2 regions of the Microbacterium sp. NPDC055988 genome follow, and region 2 is predicted to be linked to the other one. Evidence: predicted binding sites of a transcription regulator. Region 2 holds the regulator's gene; the other holds the start of a gene.
What was found. The regulator LexA, encoded in region 2, represses DNA repair genes until DNA is damaged. The targets are predictions, from matches to a motif close to TCGAACANNTGTTCGA.

Region 1: recA (recombinase RecA) is a predicted target of LexA. The motif match lies at 3,700-3,715, and genes of this name have one in related genera.

What each region holds. Positions count from the first base shown of each region.
Region 1 is NZ_JBHJXY010000001.1:2,782,173-2,790,586, reverse strand. It holds gene miaB (tRNA (N6-isopentenyl adenosine(37)-C2)-methylthiotransferase MiaB) at 1-1,543, opposite strand, end outside; gene ACFC14_RS13295 (regulatory protein RecX) at 1,593-2,453, opposite strand; gene recA (recombinase RecA) at 2,453-3,502, opposite strand; gene ACFC14_RS13285 (DUF3046 domain-containing protein) at 3,772-3,996, opposite strand; gene ACFC14_RS13280 (helix-turn-helix domain-containing protein) at 4,018-4,326, opposite strand; gene ACFC14_RS13275 (CinA family protein) at 4,468-4,956, opposite strand; gene pgsA (CDP-diacylglycerol--glycerol-3-phosphate 3-phosphatidyltransferase) at 4,953-5,531, opposite strand; gene ACFC14_RS13265 (DNA translocase FtsK) at 5,531-8,251, opposite strand; gene ACFC14_RS13260 (GNAT family N-acetyltransferase) at 8,326-8,414, opposite strand, start outside.
Region 2 is NZ_JBHJXY010000002.1:233,652-242,065, reverse strand. It holds gene ACFC14_RS18330 (histidinol-phosphate transaminase) at 1-661, opposite strand, end outside; gene ACFC14_RS18325 (LysM peptidoglycan-binding domain-containing protein) at 728-1,096, opposite strand; gene lexA (transcriptional repressor LexA) at 1,387-2,073, shown strand; gene ACFC14_RS18315 (S9 family peptidase) at 2,121-3,986, shown strand; gene smpB (SsrA-binding protein SmpB) at 3,997-4,473, opposite strand; gene ftsX (permease-like cell division protein FtsX) at 4,537-5,451, opposite strand; gene ftsE (cell division ATP-binding protein FtsE) at 5,448-6,569, opposite strand; gene ACFC14_RS18295 (DUF2510 domain-containing protein) at 6,754-7,779, shown strand; gene ACFC14_RS18290 (DUF2510 domain-containing protein) at 7,805-8,414, shown strand, end outside.

The DNA of each region.
Region 1 (8,414 bases), on a different contig from region 2:
CCCCGACGCGAAGAGTGGGAAGGCCGAGCGACACGGCACGAGGGGCGCCATCCGACGCCGGCGCCGGAATCGCACACGATTCCGCCTGCGAGCGATCCCACGCGTCGCCCCCGCGCGTCCGACGGATCCGCAACGGTGCTCCGGTCGGGTCATCCGCGAGCAGGTGGAAGGGGGCCGCACGCGTGACGGTCACGGTCACGATGTCGCCGGGGCGCGGTAGGTCTGAGCCGGCCGTGACCTCGAAGTGGACCAGGCGGTTGTCTTCGGCGCGGCCGGTGAGGCGGTGCGTCTCGGCGTCCTTCTTACCTTCGCCGGTCGAGACGAGCACCTCGACCTGGCGTCCGACCTGCTTCTGGTTCTCTTCCAGGGAGATTCGCTCCTGGAGTGCGATCAGGCGGTTGTATCGTTCCTGGACGACCTCCTTGGGCACTTGGTCCTCCATCGTCGCGGCGGGAGTGCCCTCTCGGATCGAGTACTGGAAGGTGAACGCCGACGCGAAGCGGGACTGTTCGACGACACGCATCGTGTCTTCGAAGTCCTCATCCGTCTCGCCCGGGAAGCCGACGATGATGTCGGTCGTGATCGAGGCGTTCGGGATACGCGCGCGGACACGATCGAGAATCCCGAGGAAGCGCTCGCTGCGGTATGACCGCCGCATCGCTTTGAGGATTCGATCGCTGCCGGACTGCAGCGGCATGTGCAGCTGCGGCATCACACTCGGAGTCTCGGCCATGGCATCGATCACGTCGTCGGTGAACGCAGCGGGGTGCGGGCTCGTGAAGCGGATGCGCTCGAGCCCATCGATCTCGCCGGCCGCGCGTAGCAGCTTTCCGAACGCCTGCCGGTCGCCGAATTCCACACCATAGGAATTCACGTTCTGCCCGAGAAGCGTGACCTCGATGGCGCCGTCTTCGACCAGAAGCCGGATCTCGTTCAGGATGTCACCGGGACGCCGATCCTTCTCCTTGCCACGCAGGCTCGGGACGATGCAGAAGGTGCACGTGTTGTTGCAGCCGACCGAAATCGACACCCATCCGCTATGCGCCGAATCGCGCTTCGTCGGAAGCGTCGACGGGAAGACCTCGAGCGACTCGAGGATCTCCAGCTCTGCATCTCCGTTGTGACGCGCGCGCTCCAGCAGCCCGGGCAGCGACCCCATGTTGTGCGTGCCGAACACGACGTCAACCCAGGGCGCCTTGTCGAGGACCGCTTGCTTGTCCATCTGGGCAAGGCAGCCGCCGACCGCGATCTGCATTCCCTCCTTGCGGCGCTTCACAGAGGCGAGATGTCCGAGCGTGCCGTAGAGCTTTCCTGCGGCATTGTCACGGACTGCGCATGTGTTGATGATCACCACGTCGGCCTCGGCACCGTCGAGCGCGCGGACATAGCCTGCGCTTTCCAGCGACCCGGAGAGCCGTTCGGAGTCATGCACGTTCATCTGGCACCCGAAAGTGCGCACCTCATACGATCGCTGGCGTCCGTCTTCGTCGACGGCTGCCGACGAGGCGCTGATGATCGTCGGTTCACTGCGCGGAATAGTCATGATCGACCTATTCTACGAGCCGTGCTGGTGCGGTTGCTGCGTGACCTAGTCACTCCGAATCGACGAACCGGACGCCAGAGCTCGACGCATTCGAGCCTGTCTCCCGCAGCGCCTGCTTGGCCGCCTTCATCGCCACGGACCCGTTGTACCCGCGTCGTGAGAGCTGCCCCACCAGTCGCCGGAGAGCGGTGTCATTGTCGAGACGGCTCAAAGAACGCGCCTTGGTGCGCGCGAACTCCAGGGCGCGCTCATCGTCGTCGTCCGGTAGCTCGTCGAGTGCACCGTCGATCACGTCCCGTGGAATACCTCGTTGAGCGAGCGCGCGCGCGAGGGCGACTCTCCCCTGCCCCTTTCGTTCGACACCGGAAGTCACCAGAACGCTGGCGAGTGCAGCATCGTCGAGGTAGGCACGACGACGGAAATCCTCGATCACTTCATCGATCACGCCGTTCTCGAGACCGTGCCCACGGAGGGCCTGGCGCGCTTCGGAGACGGAGAGCGACCGGGTCCGCAGCTTTCGCACGAGGGATTCCTCGGCTGCGGTTCGAATCTCGTCGGAATCGACCGAGTCCTCGATATCGTCCTGAGGCGCGGTTGGAGTCCCAAGCGCATGAAGTCGGGGCGAGGAACTCGCTGTCAACGAACCCGATCTGGCTGATGCCCCTCGCGCGGGATGACGATCGCTTGGACTACCTGATTCAGCTCGGCTCGCCACGGGAGTGGCGCCCTCAGGCGAATGCCACGTCGACCGCCACAGCTCTGCATCAGCCGCGCGCTCGGGAACACCACCAGAGTTGTCGTCACCAGCGACCGGGCTGATCGAAACCGGGTCGACATTCTTGGTGGCGCGCCCGAAAAGGGGAATGATGGGGGCGATCCGGTCAGGGTCGCCCCCACGAGCATCATTCATCAGGCCGGACGACGCTCAGCGAGCTCGTCTGCCGCAGCAGGCACGGCCGCCGGTCCGCCGATGCCGAGCTTCTGCTTGATCTGCGTCTCGATCGCGAGCGCGATGTCGGGGTTGTTGAGCAGGAACGTTCGTGCGTTCTCCTTGCCCTGACCCAGCTGGTCGCCGTCGTAGGTGTACCACGAACCCGACTTCTTCACGATGGCGTGTTCGACGCCGAAGTCGATCAGGCTGCCCTCGCGTGAGATGCCGACGCCGTAGAGGATGTCGAACTCCGCCTGCTTGAAGGGCGGGGCCATCTTGTTCTTCACGACCTTGACCCTGGTACGGTTTCCGACCGCGTCGGTGCCGTCCTTCAGCGTCTCGATACGACGGATGTCCATGCGGACCGACGCGTAGAACTTCAGCGCCTTACCACCGGCTGTCGTCTCAGGCGAGCCGAAGAAGACGCCGATCTTCTCACGGAGCTGGTTGATGAAGATCATGGTGGTGTTGGTCTGGTTGAGACCACCGGTCAGCTTGCGCAGCGCCTGCGACATGAGTCGCGCCTGCAGACCCACATGCGAGTCACCCATCTCTCCCTCGATCTCGGCGCGAGGCACGAGCGCTGCGACGGAGTCGATGACGATGAGGTCGATGGCGCCGGAGCGCACGAGCATGTCGGCGATCTCCAGCGCCTGCTCACCGGTGTCGGGCTGAGACACCAGAAGTGCATCGATGTCGACACCGAGCTTCGCCGCGTAGTCGGGGTCGAGCGCGTGTTCCGCGTCGATGAAAGCCGCGATGCCGCCGGCGCGCTGGGCGTTGGCGATCGCGTGCAGCGTGAGGGTCGTCTTACCCGAGGACTCAGGCCCGTAGATCTCGACGATACGGCCACGCGGGAGACCTCCGACGCCGAGAGCGACGTCGAGGGCGATGGAGCCGGTGGGGATGACGGCCACGGGGGCGCGCTCATCGCTGCCCAGCCGCATGACCGAACCCTTTCCGAACTGGCGGTCGATCTGAGCGAGGGCGGTCTCGAGAGACTTCTCGCGGTCGGCGGGTGATGGCATGATGTGCTCCTTCTGCGCGCGTGGTGCCGCCTGTAGGCTGTCGCGGCTCGTCCCGGCTGGGAAGAACTCTCCGACAAGGCGTATGGCTCTTCGGCTTGTTCTCCACCGTACGAGAGGCCACCGACATCGTCTCGGCGAACCCGCATTCGGTGTAGAGCAGAAGCTCTGAACCACTTGTGCAGAAGACTACGCCCGTTTCGAACACATCTTCGACGACACGCCGAAGATCGCGCGCCATGTCCCGTAACCTGCGGACATTCCTCCGGGGCTCAGCGCCCGCGCGGCTCCTGCCGTCCGACGCCGTGTCGACGGCTCTCGGGAATGTCCATCTCGGCGCAGAGCGCCAGCCAGATCTCCCGCGGCGGTGTACCGTCTTCCAGAGCTTCGAGCGCCGTGCGGCCATGCAAGGCCGACAACCCGAGATCGTTCACCAACGAGGAAGCTCGGGCCTGGAACTCGGTTTCGACGGCGCGAAGGAACTCGCTACGACGCATTGCTCATACGCACGCTGCGGCTCAGTGCAGCGAGAGCTGGGGCTCGATCGATGCGACAAGGTCGTCGGGAACGACGTCCGGGAACACCTGGATACCTTCGAGCACCGAGATGCGATCTCCGACCTCGCGCATGATCGTCGAGATGGGAACGTCGAGGGCATCGGCGACGGACGCGAGAATCTCGCTCGACGCCTCCTTCTGGCCCCGCTCGACCTCACTGAGGTAGCCGAGCGCCACCGACGCCTTGCTTGCGACCTGCCGGAGCGTACGCCCCTTCTGCAGGCGGAAGTCCCTCAGCACATCGCCGATTTCCTGTCGTACAAGAATCATCGGAACCTCCTCCCCGTGTGATCGTTCGAGGTCTCCCCCGATGAGACAGCCAGTCTAGTACTCCTGGCCTGCACGAAATCTACCCCTGCACTCTGTGGTTTGAATGTGAGCACATCGGTAATAACCGACGTCGGGCCGTCACTATTCCGAGACCGTCTCGAGCAGCGTCGTCAGAGCCGCCGTCACCGTCTGCCTACAGATCGCATCACGGCTACCGCTCAGGTGCAGCGCCTTCACCGAAGAGCCGTCCGGCGTCACGATCCCGATGTGAACAGTTCCCACAGGCTGGCCGTCGGGGGAATCCGGGCCGGCGATACCGGTCGTCGACAGCCCGACGTCAGCCGGCACGCCATCCACGCTCACGACCCTGCGCACGCCGTCGGCCATCTGCAGGGCGACCTGCGGATGGACCGGTCCCTGTGCGGCGAGGAGCTCGGGGTCCACGCCGAGGACGGTCGCCTTGACCGGGGTCGCATAGGCCACGACGCCGCCGAGCAGGACCTTCGAGGCTCCCGGAACGGATACGACCTCGGCGCACAGCGCACCGCCCGTGAGTGACTCCGCGACGCCCAGAGTCCAGCCGCGGCGAGTCAGCGCCGACAGCAGTGCGGCGGTGCCCGCGTCGCTCATGCCCGCTTCTGGCGCGATCCGCGCACCTGGGCAACGATGTAGTCGACACCGCTGGCCACCGTGAGGACAAGCACGATGAGCATCAGGATGAACGTGATGATCGTCCAGGCCTCGAGGCCGATGAGGACGTGCAGCGGCAGCAGCGCCCAGCCGAGCGCGACGCCCTGGAAGGCCGTCTTGATCTTGCCCATCCAGGCTGCCGCGACGACATGTTCGCTGGCGACCATCAAACGGTGGATGGTGATCCCCCACTCACGGACGAGGATGATCGCGACGATCCACCAGCTGACCTCGCCGAGGATGGCGAGCCCGATGAAGCCCGCTCCGGTGAGCATCTTGTCGGCGATCGGGTCCCAGAGTTTGCCGAAGTCACTGACGATGTCGTACTTGCGTGCGAGGTAACCGTCGACCCAGTCGGTGGAGATCCCGACGATGAAGATGATGGCGGCCGCCCAGCGCAGGCCGGGGTCGGGGAGACCGTACGTACCGCCCAGCAGCAGCAGCACGAAGAAGATGACCGCCAGCGGGATGCGCGCGACTGTGATGGCGTTGGGCAGCTGCCGAGGAATCGCCATCAGTCGCGCCCCGTCAGACCCCAGGCGTCTTCATCGCCGCCCTCGGCCTCCACCTCGGGGAGACCTTCGTACTGGGCAGCGATCGGATCGTGCGTCTGAGGCATTGGCGGCACCGGAGGGGCCACCGGAGCAGCCGAAGCCGGGGACGCCGCCGGGGCATCTTCTCCGCGCAGCTTCGCCATCACCTGCGGGAGCTGCTCAGCCGTGGCCAGCACATCGCGAGCCTTGGACCCCTCGGAGGGTCCGACGATCTCGCGCGATTCCAGAAGGTCCATGAGGCGACCCGCCTTGGCGAAGCCGACACGCAGCTTTCGCTGGAGCATCGACGTCGATCCGAACTGCGAGGAGACGATGAGCTCGGCAGCCGCGAGCAGCAGCTCCAGGTCGTCACCGATGTCTTCGTCGACTTCCTTCTTCTTCGTCGGCTCCATCGCCTCCTGAACGTCGGGACGGTAATCCGGACGAGCCTGACGGGTGACGTGCTTGACGACCGCGTCGATCTCCTTCTCGTCGACCCAGGCCCCCTGCAGACGGAACGGCTTCGAGGACCCCATCGGTGAGAACAGCGCGTCTCCCTGCCCGATCAGCTTGTCGGCACCGGGGCTGTCGAGGATGACGCGGCTGTCTGTGACGCTGGTGACGGCGAACGCGAGTCGCGACGGGACGTTGGCCTTGATGAGACCGGTGACCACGTCGACGCTGGGGCGCTGCGTCGCGAGGACCAGGTGGATGCCGGAAGCTCGAGCAAGCTGGGTGATGCGGACGATCGAATCCTCGACGTCGCGCGGGGCGACCATCATGAGGTCGGCCAGCTCATCGACCACGACCAGCAGATAAGGGTACGGCTTGAGCACCCGCTCGCTGCCGACCGGCACCTCGACCTCGCCCGCACGCACGGCCCGGTTGAAGTCGTCGATGTGGCGGAAGCCGAACGACGCGAGGTCGTCGTACCGCATGTCCATCTCCTTCACGACCCACTGCAGCGCCTCGGCTGCCTTCTTCGGGTTCGTGATGATGGGCGTGATGAGGTGAGGGACGCCGGCGTAGCTGGTGAGCTCCACGCGCTTCGGGTCGATCAGGACCATACGCACGTCAGCGGGGCGCGCCCGCATCAGCAGGCTCGTGATCATGGAGTTCACGAAGCTCGACTTACCGGAGCCCGTTGAACCGGCGACCAGGAGGTGCGGCATCTTGGCGAGGTTGGCGATGACGATGTTGCCGCCGACATCCTTGCCGACACCGATCGTCATCGGGTGCGTGCTCTTCTGGGCGGCGGGCGAGCGCAGCACATCGCCGAGCGCGACCATCTCCTTGTCGGCGTTGGGGATCTCGATGCCGATCGCGCTCTTGCCCGGGATCGGCGAGAGGATGCGGACGTCGTTCGACGCCACGGCGTAGGCGAAGTTGTTGCTCAGCTGGAGGATCTTCTCGACCTTGACACCGTGACCGACCTCGACCTCGTACTGCGTGACCGTCGGCCCGCGCGAGAAGCCGGTGACCTTCGCGTCGACCTTGAACTGGGACAGCACGCTCGTGATCTGCTCGATCACCTTGTCGGTGGCCTCGGAGCGCATGACCGGCGGCGGTCCTTCGACCAGGAGGCCCGGAGAGGGAAGGATGTAGGGCGTGACGGGGGCCTGCGGCCCACGGTCGCCCGGGCCCTCCGTGCCGAAACCGTCGAGGCCGGGAAGCTCCGGCACCTCTCCGGTGTCGGAGGAATCATCGAGCAGAGCCGTGGTCTGTTGCTCGGCCAGCGAATCGGCGACCGACCGGACATCGGACAGCACCTCGGTGGCGGCGTCGTAGGGATTCTCGACGACAACCGCCTGGTCGTAGGCCGGAGTCGGGTCGGAGGTCGTGAGGAGAGCCGTGATGTCATCGGAGCCGAGAGTGCCCTCGTCGGGGTCTTCTTCCCGCCCGGTCTTGTTGCGCCGCCACCACGGCAGCACGTCAGGGTCGTCGACCTTGTCGGCGTCGTCGATCGCAGCGACGTCCTTCGCAGGCTTCTCCGGACGCTCGGCGTCGAACATCCACGCGTAGAGGTCGCCGAGGCGCCGACCGATGCGGTTCGGCGGGGTCTTGGTGAGGATGAGGATGCTGAGTGCGGTCAGCAGAGCAAGCACGATATAGGCGGGGATGACGGTCAGGTACGTCAGCGGCTGACCCACGAGCCACCCGAATAGGCCGCCCCCCGCACTCAATGCGGTGATGTCCGGCTGGGGTTGCGGCTGTCCACCGGCGACATGGCAGAAACCCGCGAGCGAGATCACGAACAGGCCGAAACCGAAGCCGATGCGTCCGTTGTCGTGAACGGAGGCCGGGTGACGGAACAGCCATCCTGCCAGCACGAGCAGGAGCAGGGGCATGATGAACGCCACTCTGCCGACGAGCAGCCCCACCGAGTAGGCGCTGATGTTCTCGGCCACCTCGTTGCCGATGAAGACCCACTCGTTCACGGCCCCCAGGGCAGCGAGCAGCACCAGGAGGAACGGGAAGCCGTCTCGACGGTCATCCTTCTCGAGAGCCTCCGGTCCGAAGGCGCGGAAGAGGCCGCCGACACCGTGCGCCAGTCCGAGCCAGGCACGAACGGCGACCGGAGGCTTCTCCGCCTCGTCGATGTACTTCTTGGGAGCGGGCTGGGCCTTGGGAGCCGTCTGCCGCTTGGGGCGCGACGGCGCGCTTGTCGACGCGCGCTCTGTCTTCGTGGTACTCCTGGCCATGATTCTCACGTTACGTCCAACAGCCGACATCTCCGCGTAATGACGCGGCTTTCCACCGATCCGGGCAACGCCGGCTATCGGGTGCGACGTGCCATCGTGTCGCGGGTCGCACCCTCCCCCACGACCGTGAATCCCTCGGCGCGATACAGGTTGCGCGCGAAGT
Region 2 (8,414 bases):
TGCGGGAGACCGCCAGGCGCGGGCGCCCCTCGAGCAGAGTCAGCGCGGAAGGCGCGTCGTGCGGTGCGAACTCCTGGTAGGCCTCGTCGACGATCACGATGCCCCGCGCCGCTTCGTACACGGCTTCGACGACGTCCAGCCCGAGCGGAGTTCCCGTCGGATTGTTCGGCGAACAGAGGATGATCACGTCGGGGTCGGCGGCGCGCACCTGCTCGACAGCTTCCTCCGGCGTGATCGTGTAGTCGGGCTGCCTCGTCCCGGCGATCCAGCGCGCGCCCGTACCCTGCGCGATGAGTGGGTACATCGAGTACGTCGGCGCGAAGCCGAAGGCCGTGCGTCCGGGGCCACCGAAGGCCTGCAGGATGTGCTGGAGCACCTCGTTCGAGCCGTTGCCCGCCCAGATCTGCTCCGCGGAGAGCCCGTGCCCCAGGTACTCCGCGAACGCCTCGCGCAATGTGGTGAACTCGCGATCCGGATACCGGTTCACGTCACGGATCGCCAGGGCGATGTCGTCGAGGATGTCGCTCGCGACCGCATCCGGGATGGGATGCGTGTTCTCGTTCACGTTGAGGGCGATCGGGAGCGGCGCCTGCGGAGCGCCGTAGGGCGTCAGTCCGCGAAGATCATCACGTAGCGGGAGATCGTTGAGGGAGAGGGTCACCCTTCCCATGTTAAGCGGCGCGTGGAGTCGATGACGCAAAGTTGCCGCAGCGCCGCCGCGACGGGATCAGTTGGCGTACTGGGCCGGGATGGCGAGCGTCTGACCGATCTGGAGCTCGCCGCCACGCAGCAGATTCATCCGGCTGATCTCACCGATGACGTCACGCGGGTCAGCGTCGGGGGCGACCCCGGTGGCGATCGACCAGAGAGTGTCACCGGGCATGACGGTCACGGTCTCGACGCTGACGGCTGCCGCGTCTGCGCCCGAGGCGATCGCGCTCCCCCCGCTGAGTGCGGCGAAGGCGATGCCGATCGCGAGCGGCACGGAGGCGACCGCCAGCAGCACGGCACGGCCACGCGTGGTCAGTCGGAGTCGCGTCGAAGGACGGGGCGACGCCGGGATGACTGCTGCGGTGCTGAAGCCGATGCTGCTCATGTGGTGCTCCTTAGCCTGTCCCGGAGCGGTGAGGCTGCCGGGGAAGTTGGCGTAGCGTTCGCATTCCCGTCTCGGCCGGGAGCCGTGAATGCGAAGCTACGTACCGAAGATATCTTCGAGTTCGAACATCTGTCAAGTTGTCTTCGAAACCGGATGCACGATTGTTCCGACACGCTCGAACAGATCTTCCAGATCGGGCCGTTTCTCGGATACGGTTTCGATGAGAACACCACACCACGGGCCTCCGACATTCGAAGAGCGACGTCGGAACACCGCACTTAAGGAGCACCATGAGCGAGAACTCGGCCCCCGAGTCGGAGGCACCGCGAACGCGCCGCCGCAAGAGTCTGAGCCCCAAGCAGATGGCGATCCTCGAGGTCATCCAGAACTCGATCGCCCACCACGGCTACCCGCCGAGCATGCGCGAGATCGGCGACGCCGTCGGCTTGAAGTCCCTCTCGAGCGTGACCCACCAGCTCGGTCAGCTCGAACTGAGCGGCTACCTGCGGCGCGACCCGGGAAAGACGCGCGCGATGGAGGTCCTGATCGACCTCCCCGGCGCCAGCGGCGAGAATCCCGCCGACGTGGCGACCCCGGTCGGCGACGCGGCTCTCGTGCCCCTGGTCGGTCGCATCGCCGCCGGCGTACCGATCACCGCCGATCAGCAGGTGGAGGAGATCTTCCCCCTCCCCCGTCAGCTGGTGGGCAAGGGAGACCTCTTCATGCTCAAGGTCTCGGGAGAGTCGATGATCGATGCCGCGATCTGCGACGGCGACTGGGTCGTCGTGCGCTCGCAGAACAATGCGGAGAACGGCGAGATCGTGGCCGCGATGCTCGACGGCGAGGCCACCGTCAAGGTGCTCCGCCGTCGCGACGGCCACACCTGGCTCCTCCCCCGCAACTCCTCCTTCGAGCCCATCCTCGGCGATGAGTCCGTGGTGCTCGGCAAGGTCGTGGCGGTGCTGCGCGCCGTCTGACGCCAGCCCACACGACGAATCGCCTCGTCGGCCCATAGGCTCGAGGCATGTCGTCCCCGTACGGTTCCTGGCCCTCACCCTTCTCCGCAGCCTCCGTCGCGGCGTCCTCTCCTCGGATCGAAGGGGCGCGCTTCATCGGCTCCGAGATCTGGTGGGGAGAATCCGTGCCTGCCGAGAAGGGGCGGGTCACGGTGCGAAGCTCTTCCGGAACCGAGATCCTCCCCGCTCCCTGGAGCGCGCGCTCCCGGGTGCACGAGTACGGAGGCGGAGCATGGACCGCCGATGCCGCAGGCACCCTGTACTTCGTCGATGCCGGCGATCAGCGCGTGCATCGCATGGCCCCCGGGGCCGTGCCCGTTCCGCTGACACCGGCGGGACCGTCGCACGGCGGCCTCCGCGTGCAGCAAGGCCGTCTGCTCGCGGTGCGCGAAGATCTGTCGACCGCACCGCACACCCGCGCGATCGTCGAGATCCCGATCGACGGCTCCGCCGCGGAGGACCCGTCCGGAATTCGAGTGATCGTCGAGGGTGACGGTTTCTTCGCGCATCCCGCGCTCTCGCCGGACGGAACCCGCATCGCCTGGGTCACCTGGAACCGCGGACGGATGCCATGGGAGGCCGCACACCTGCACATCGCGAAGAGCGACGGCGGCGACGTGCACGAGATCCCCACCCGAGCGGCGTTGCAGCCCGAGTGGCTCAGCGACGCGGAGCTGGTGGTCGCCGATGATCCGGACGACCGCTGGGGCCTGTACCGCGTCGAGCTCGACGGAGTCTCCTCGGTCGGCGCACCGCGCGCGCTCACGCCGCCCGATGCCGACACCGGCTACGGACTCTGGGTGCTCGGCAACCGCTGGTATCGGCCGCTCGCCGACGGACGGATCGTTGCGGTGCGCACGAACGGGCGCGACGAGGTCGTCCTGATCGCTCCGGACGGCGTCCTGCGCCCGGTCGATGTTCCGGCCGATGGGCACGTCAGCGTCGACGACGTCGACGGTTCCCGCGTGCTGCTCTCCGGCAACGGCTCCGGGGTGACCGCCGGCCTGTGGTGCGTCGATGTGGACTCCGGCGAGACCGTCGCGGTGCGTGGAGGCGAGCCCGTGGATGCCGATTGGATGCCGCGTGCCCTGCCGATCGACGTCGACGGGCGGCACGGCGTGGTGCACGCCTTCGCATACCCGCCGGCGAACCCCGACGCGACCGTCTCGGCCGATGAACTCCCTCCGTACGTGGTGCTGGTGCACGGCGGGCCGACCGCTCACGTCACCGGCGCGGCGTCGGCAGCCAACGCGTTCTATACGAGTCGCGGCATCGGGGTGCTCGACGTCAACTACGGCGGGTCCACCGGCTACGGGCGCCGTTACCGCGAACGTCTGGACGGCCGATGGGGCGTCGTGGACGTCGATGACGTGATCGCCGCCGCACAGGGGCTCGCGGATGCCGGGCTCGCCGATCCGTCCCGCATCGCCATCCGCGGAGGATCCGCGGGCGGCTGGACGGTGCTGTCCGCGCTGGTACGGGGCGGAGTCTTCGCCGCGGGGATCAGCCGCTATGGCGTGGCCGACCTGCGGATGCTGGTCGCCGAGACGCACGATTTCGAGGCGTCATACATCGATGGCCTCGTGGGGCCACTCCCCGAGTACGAGGACGTCTACGTCGAACGATCACCACTCACCCACGCGGATCGCATCGGAGTCCCCGTGCTGCTGCTGCAGGGCGGGGAAGACCGGGTGGTTCCGCCGTCGCAGTCCGAAGCGATCAGCGACGCGCTGGCCGCCCGAGGTGTCGACCACGAGTATGTCCTCTACCCCGCAGAGGGGCATGGCTTCCGCAGCGCCGACACGATCGTCGACGCGCTCGAGCGCGAACTGACCTTCCTCGGACGCGTGTTCAGGTTCGAGCCGACGCTGTGAGGACCGGTCGCTACTCGCCCACGCGATTGCGCAGGCGCATGGCACGATCCGCCTCGCGGGTGTCCTGGCGCTCGCGCAGGGTCTGACGCTTGTCGTACTCGCGCTTTCCCTTGGCGAGGGCGATCTCGACCTTGGCCCGGCCGTCGGAGAAATAGAGCTTCAGCGGGATCAGGGTGTATCCACCCGCCGAGACGGCATGCGCGATCTTGGCGATCTCCTCGCGATGCAGCAGCAGCTTGCGGATGCGCTTCGCGGAGTGGTTGGTCCAGTGTCCCTGGGAATACTCCGGGATGTGCACCGAGTCGAGGAAGACCTCGTTGCCCTTCACGAACGCGTAGCCGTCGCTGAGGTTGGCGCGCCCCTGGCGCAGCGACTTGACCTCGGTGCCGGTGAGCACCATCCCCGCCTCGTACGACTTCTCGATCGTGTAGTCGTGACGTGCGCGACGATTGGTCGCGACGACCTTCTCTCCGCGTTCCCTGGGCATGATGCTCTCCTGTTGCCGTGATGAGCTCGATCGATCGTTCCGACCGAGCAGCCTTTCAGGATATCAGGTACGGAGCCAGCGCCGGATCGCGAAGCCGGCGGACAGTGCGGCCAGCACGATGCCGATCCCGATCAGCACCGGGACCACGAGCATCGCGTCCTGCATCGTCACCCACGTCGTGATGAACGGGACCCGACCTCGCAGGTAGCCGTTCACTCCGAAGTGCATCCCGGCGACGACCGCAGCACTGGCCAGCGCCGAGCCGAGGAACGCAGCGAACACGCCTTCGAGCACGAACGGTGTCTGGATGAACCGGTTCGAGGCACCGACGAGCCGCATGATGCCGATCTCCTTGCGCCGCGCATACGCGGACAACCGGATCGTCGTGCCTATCAACAGGGTCGCCGCGATCAGCATGAGCACGGCGATGCCGACGGCGATGTACGTGGCGACGGTCAGGGCTGAGAACAGGGGCTCGAGATACTGGAGCTGATCCTTGACCTGCTCCACCCCGGCCTGGCCGCTGAATGCCTCGGTGAGCACCTGCGACTGCCCCGGGTCCTTCATCGTCACGAAGAAGACCTCGAACGCCTGGTCGGCCGTCAGGACGCTCGCCTGATCCTCGCCGAGCTGATCGACGAGCTTGGCGTACGTGTCCTCCTTGGTGTCGAAGGTCAGCGAGCTGATGAGCGGTGCGAGCGCGTCCCCTTCGAGCTGTGCGCGAACCGCGGCGACCTGCTCCTCGCTGGCGGCCCCGTCGATGCACGTGTCGGATTCCGAGACCGCGGAGCACATGTACACCGCGACCTGGGCACGCTCGGCCCAGTAACCCCGCATCACGCCGATCTGCGACTGCATCAGGATCGCCGCACCGACGAAGGTGAGAGAGACGAAGGTGACGAGGATCACCGAGATGACCATCGAGATGTTCCGCCGAAGGCCACCGAGGGCCTCGGTCAGGATGAGTCCGATTCTCATGAGGTCGGGCCCACTTCCTCGTCGTCTTCATCCGAGAGCCCGAGTCGGTCGGCGACTCCGAGCTCGGCGACATCGACGGTCGGGAGGGTGATCGGGTGGGTGCGGGGTCGGACGACCGCCGGCGGCTCCACCGCGGTCGGCGGCTCGACGACAGCGGGCGGTTCCACCACAGGCGGCTCGACGACATCAGCGATCGTCTCGGACTCCGGCACGGAGGGCGGCTCCGGCGGCTCGACCGTCTGCGGGGCGTCTGCCGCCGCAGCCGACACGCCTTCCACTGCGGCGGCCTTCCGCTGCATGCTGAGCTCCTCGGCGAGAGCTGCGCGGACCGAGGAGAGGTCCGCCGTCTGGCGCTGGACCTCCTGCACCGCCGTCAGTGCCGCTGCTGCGGCCGCGCCGCGCACCTGCTCCGGCACGAGCCGCGGAATGTTGGACGTGTCACCGTAGCCACCGTGCACCTCGTCTCGCACCATCTCCCCGTCGCGCAGCTCGATCACTCGGCGCTGCATCTGGTCGACGAAGCCGGCCTCGTGCGTGGCCATCAGCACGGTCGTGCCTCCGGCGTTGATGCGCGCGAGAAGCTGCATGATGTCGACGGAGGTCGCGGGGTCGAGGTTGCCGGTGGGCTCGTCGGCGAGCAGAACCTGCGGACGGTTGACGAGGGCGCGAGCGATCGCGACGCGCTGCTGCTCTCCGCCGGAGAGTTCGTGCGGCATGCGCTTCTGCTTGCCGTCGAGGCCCACGAGGGCGAGCGCCTCGGGCACGGCCTGCTGGATGAACCCCCGCGAGGAGCCGGTCACCTGCAGGGTGAAGGCGACGTTCTGATAGACGGTCTTCGACGGCAGCAGGCGGAAGTCCTGGAACACCGAGCCGATGTGGCGCCGGAAGTAGGGCACCTTGCGGTTGGCGAGCGAGCGGAGGTCCCGGCCGAGCACGGCGACACGGCCTGCCGTCGGCACGTCCTCGCGCAGGATCAGACGAAGACAGGAGGACTTGCCGGAGCCCGAGGCGCCGACGAGGAAGACGAACTCCCCGCGTTGCACTTCGAAGTCGACACCGGAGAGGGCGGGCTTCGACGTCCCGCGGTAGCGTTTCGTGACGTTCTCGAACCGAATCATGACGCTTCGAGCCTAAGCGCGCCCCTCCGGCTGACCGCGAGCGACACCCCGCACGGGCGCGTCCGCATCGGGCGAGGATGGGGACTCCTCCCCATCCCGAACACCCTGCGCAGTCACCCGCCACTGCTATACATAAGGGTGCGGTCGCACCATGGAGCGGCCGAATCGTCTTCGAGGGGGACCCATGAGCACGACACCAGCAGGTTGGTACGACGACGGCAGCGGACGCCAGCGGTGGTGGGACGGTCAGCAGTGGACGGAGCACTTCGCTCCGGAGGCGGCCTCCGCGACCGAGGCGGAGTCGGCACCGGAGTCATCGGTAGCAGCAAATGCGGCGGAGAGATCGCCCGCGATCGAGACGCCGACCGATGCTCCCGCCGCCGGCGAAGCGCCGTCTTACGACGCACCGGAAGCGCCGTCCACCGATGACACCGTGTTCCGCGCCTCCGCCGAGGCGCCGACCGCGGCGACCACGCCACTCGGCGACGATGTCCCCGCGTACTCCGCACCGGCCACGCCCAACCAGCCCGCGTCGAGCTACCCCGGAACCGCGCCGGCCTACCCGGGTGCGGATGCGCAGCCCGCCTATCCCGCGGCCGGGCCCTATCTGCAGACAGAACCGGAAGCTCCCAAGAAGCTCTCGGTCCTGGGACTCGTCGGACTAGGGCTGTCGGCCGTCGGCACGATCCTCGCGTTCATCCCGCTGATCGGCTTCATCGGCTTCATCCTCCTCGGCGCGGGATTCATCGTCTCCCTCATCTCGCTCTTCCTGAAGGGGAAGAAGTGGCCGGGAATCGCCGGCCTGATCCTCTCGGTGGTCGGCGGCATCATCAGCGCCGTGATGTTCTTCGTCTTCTTCTTCGCCATCGCCCAGAACGCGAGCGACGAGCTGAACAACCTGCCCAGTTCCTCGCCGTCGATCGAGGCCACCGAGCCGGGCGAGACCGACGGCGCCGACGACGGCACGCGTCCGACCTCGGCCGAGGTGGCGGTCGGACTGACCGCGATCCTGGCTTCCGAGGGCACGGAGGGCTACACCGAGCCGCAGATCACGTGCCTCTCGGATCTGCTCGTCGAGTCCGATCTCGACAACTCGACGCTGCGCGCGATCGCGGAGAGCGACGGCACGTTGACTGATGTCGATGCCGCCTACGGTTTCGCCGAGGTGCTGGGCGACACCGAGGCGATCTCCGCGTGCTTCGTCCCCTGAGCCGTCTGACGAGCGGGGCCGTCTGATGCCGACGCCTGCCGGCTGGTACGACGACGGCACCGGCAGCCTGCGGTGGTGGGACGGCACGCAGTGGACCGCACACGTGCGGACCTCTGGCGGAGCGCCGGTGACCCCGGAACGACGGTCGGTGGAGCCGACTCCCTCCGACGTGCCGTCTCCCGCCATGGCGCCGTTCACCCCGCCCTACACGCTGCCCTCGTCGGGCGCGTCGACCGAACGGGTGATCGCGCCCGACCGCGTCGGCGCACCCGGCGGGGCGTGGGTTGCGCCGGCACCGCAGCCACCCGCGCCCGGAGTGTCGGTGCTCGGGCTCATCGGTCTCGCAGCCGTGGTCGTCGGCGTCGTCTGCGCCTGCATCCCGCTGACCTCCATCGTCGGCTGGGCGCTTCTCGGCGTCGGATTCGTGCTGTCGCTCGTCTCCCTGTTCCTGCGCGGCCGGAAGTGGCCGGGGATCGCGGGGCTGGCGGTCTCCGTGCTCGGAGCGGTGCTCGCGTTCGCCGTGTCGCTGGTTCTGATCGCAACCGTCTCGGTCCCGGCCGATGACGACGAGGGAGCCGGAGAGGGCACGGATCCCTCCTCGATCGAGGGGGCCGACATGGTGCCGTTCGCCGAAC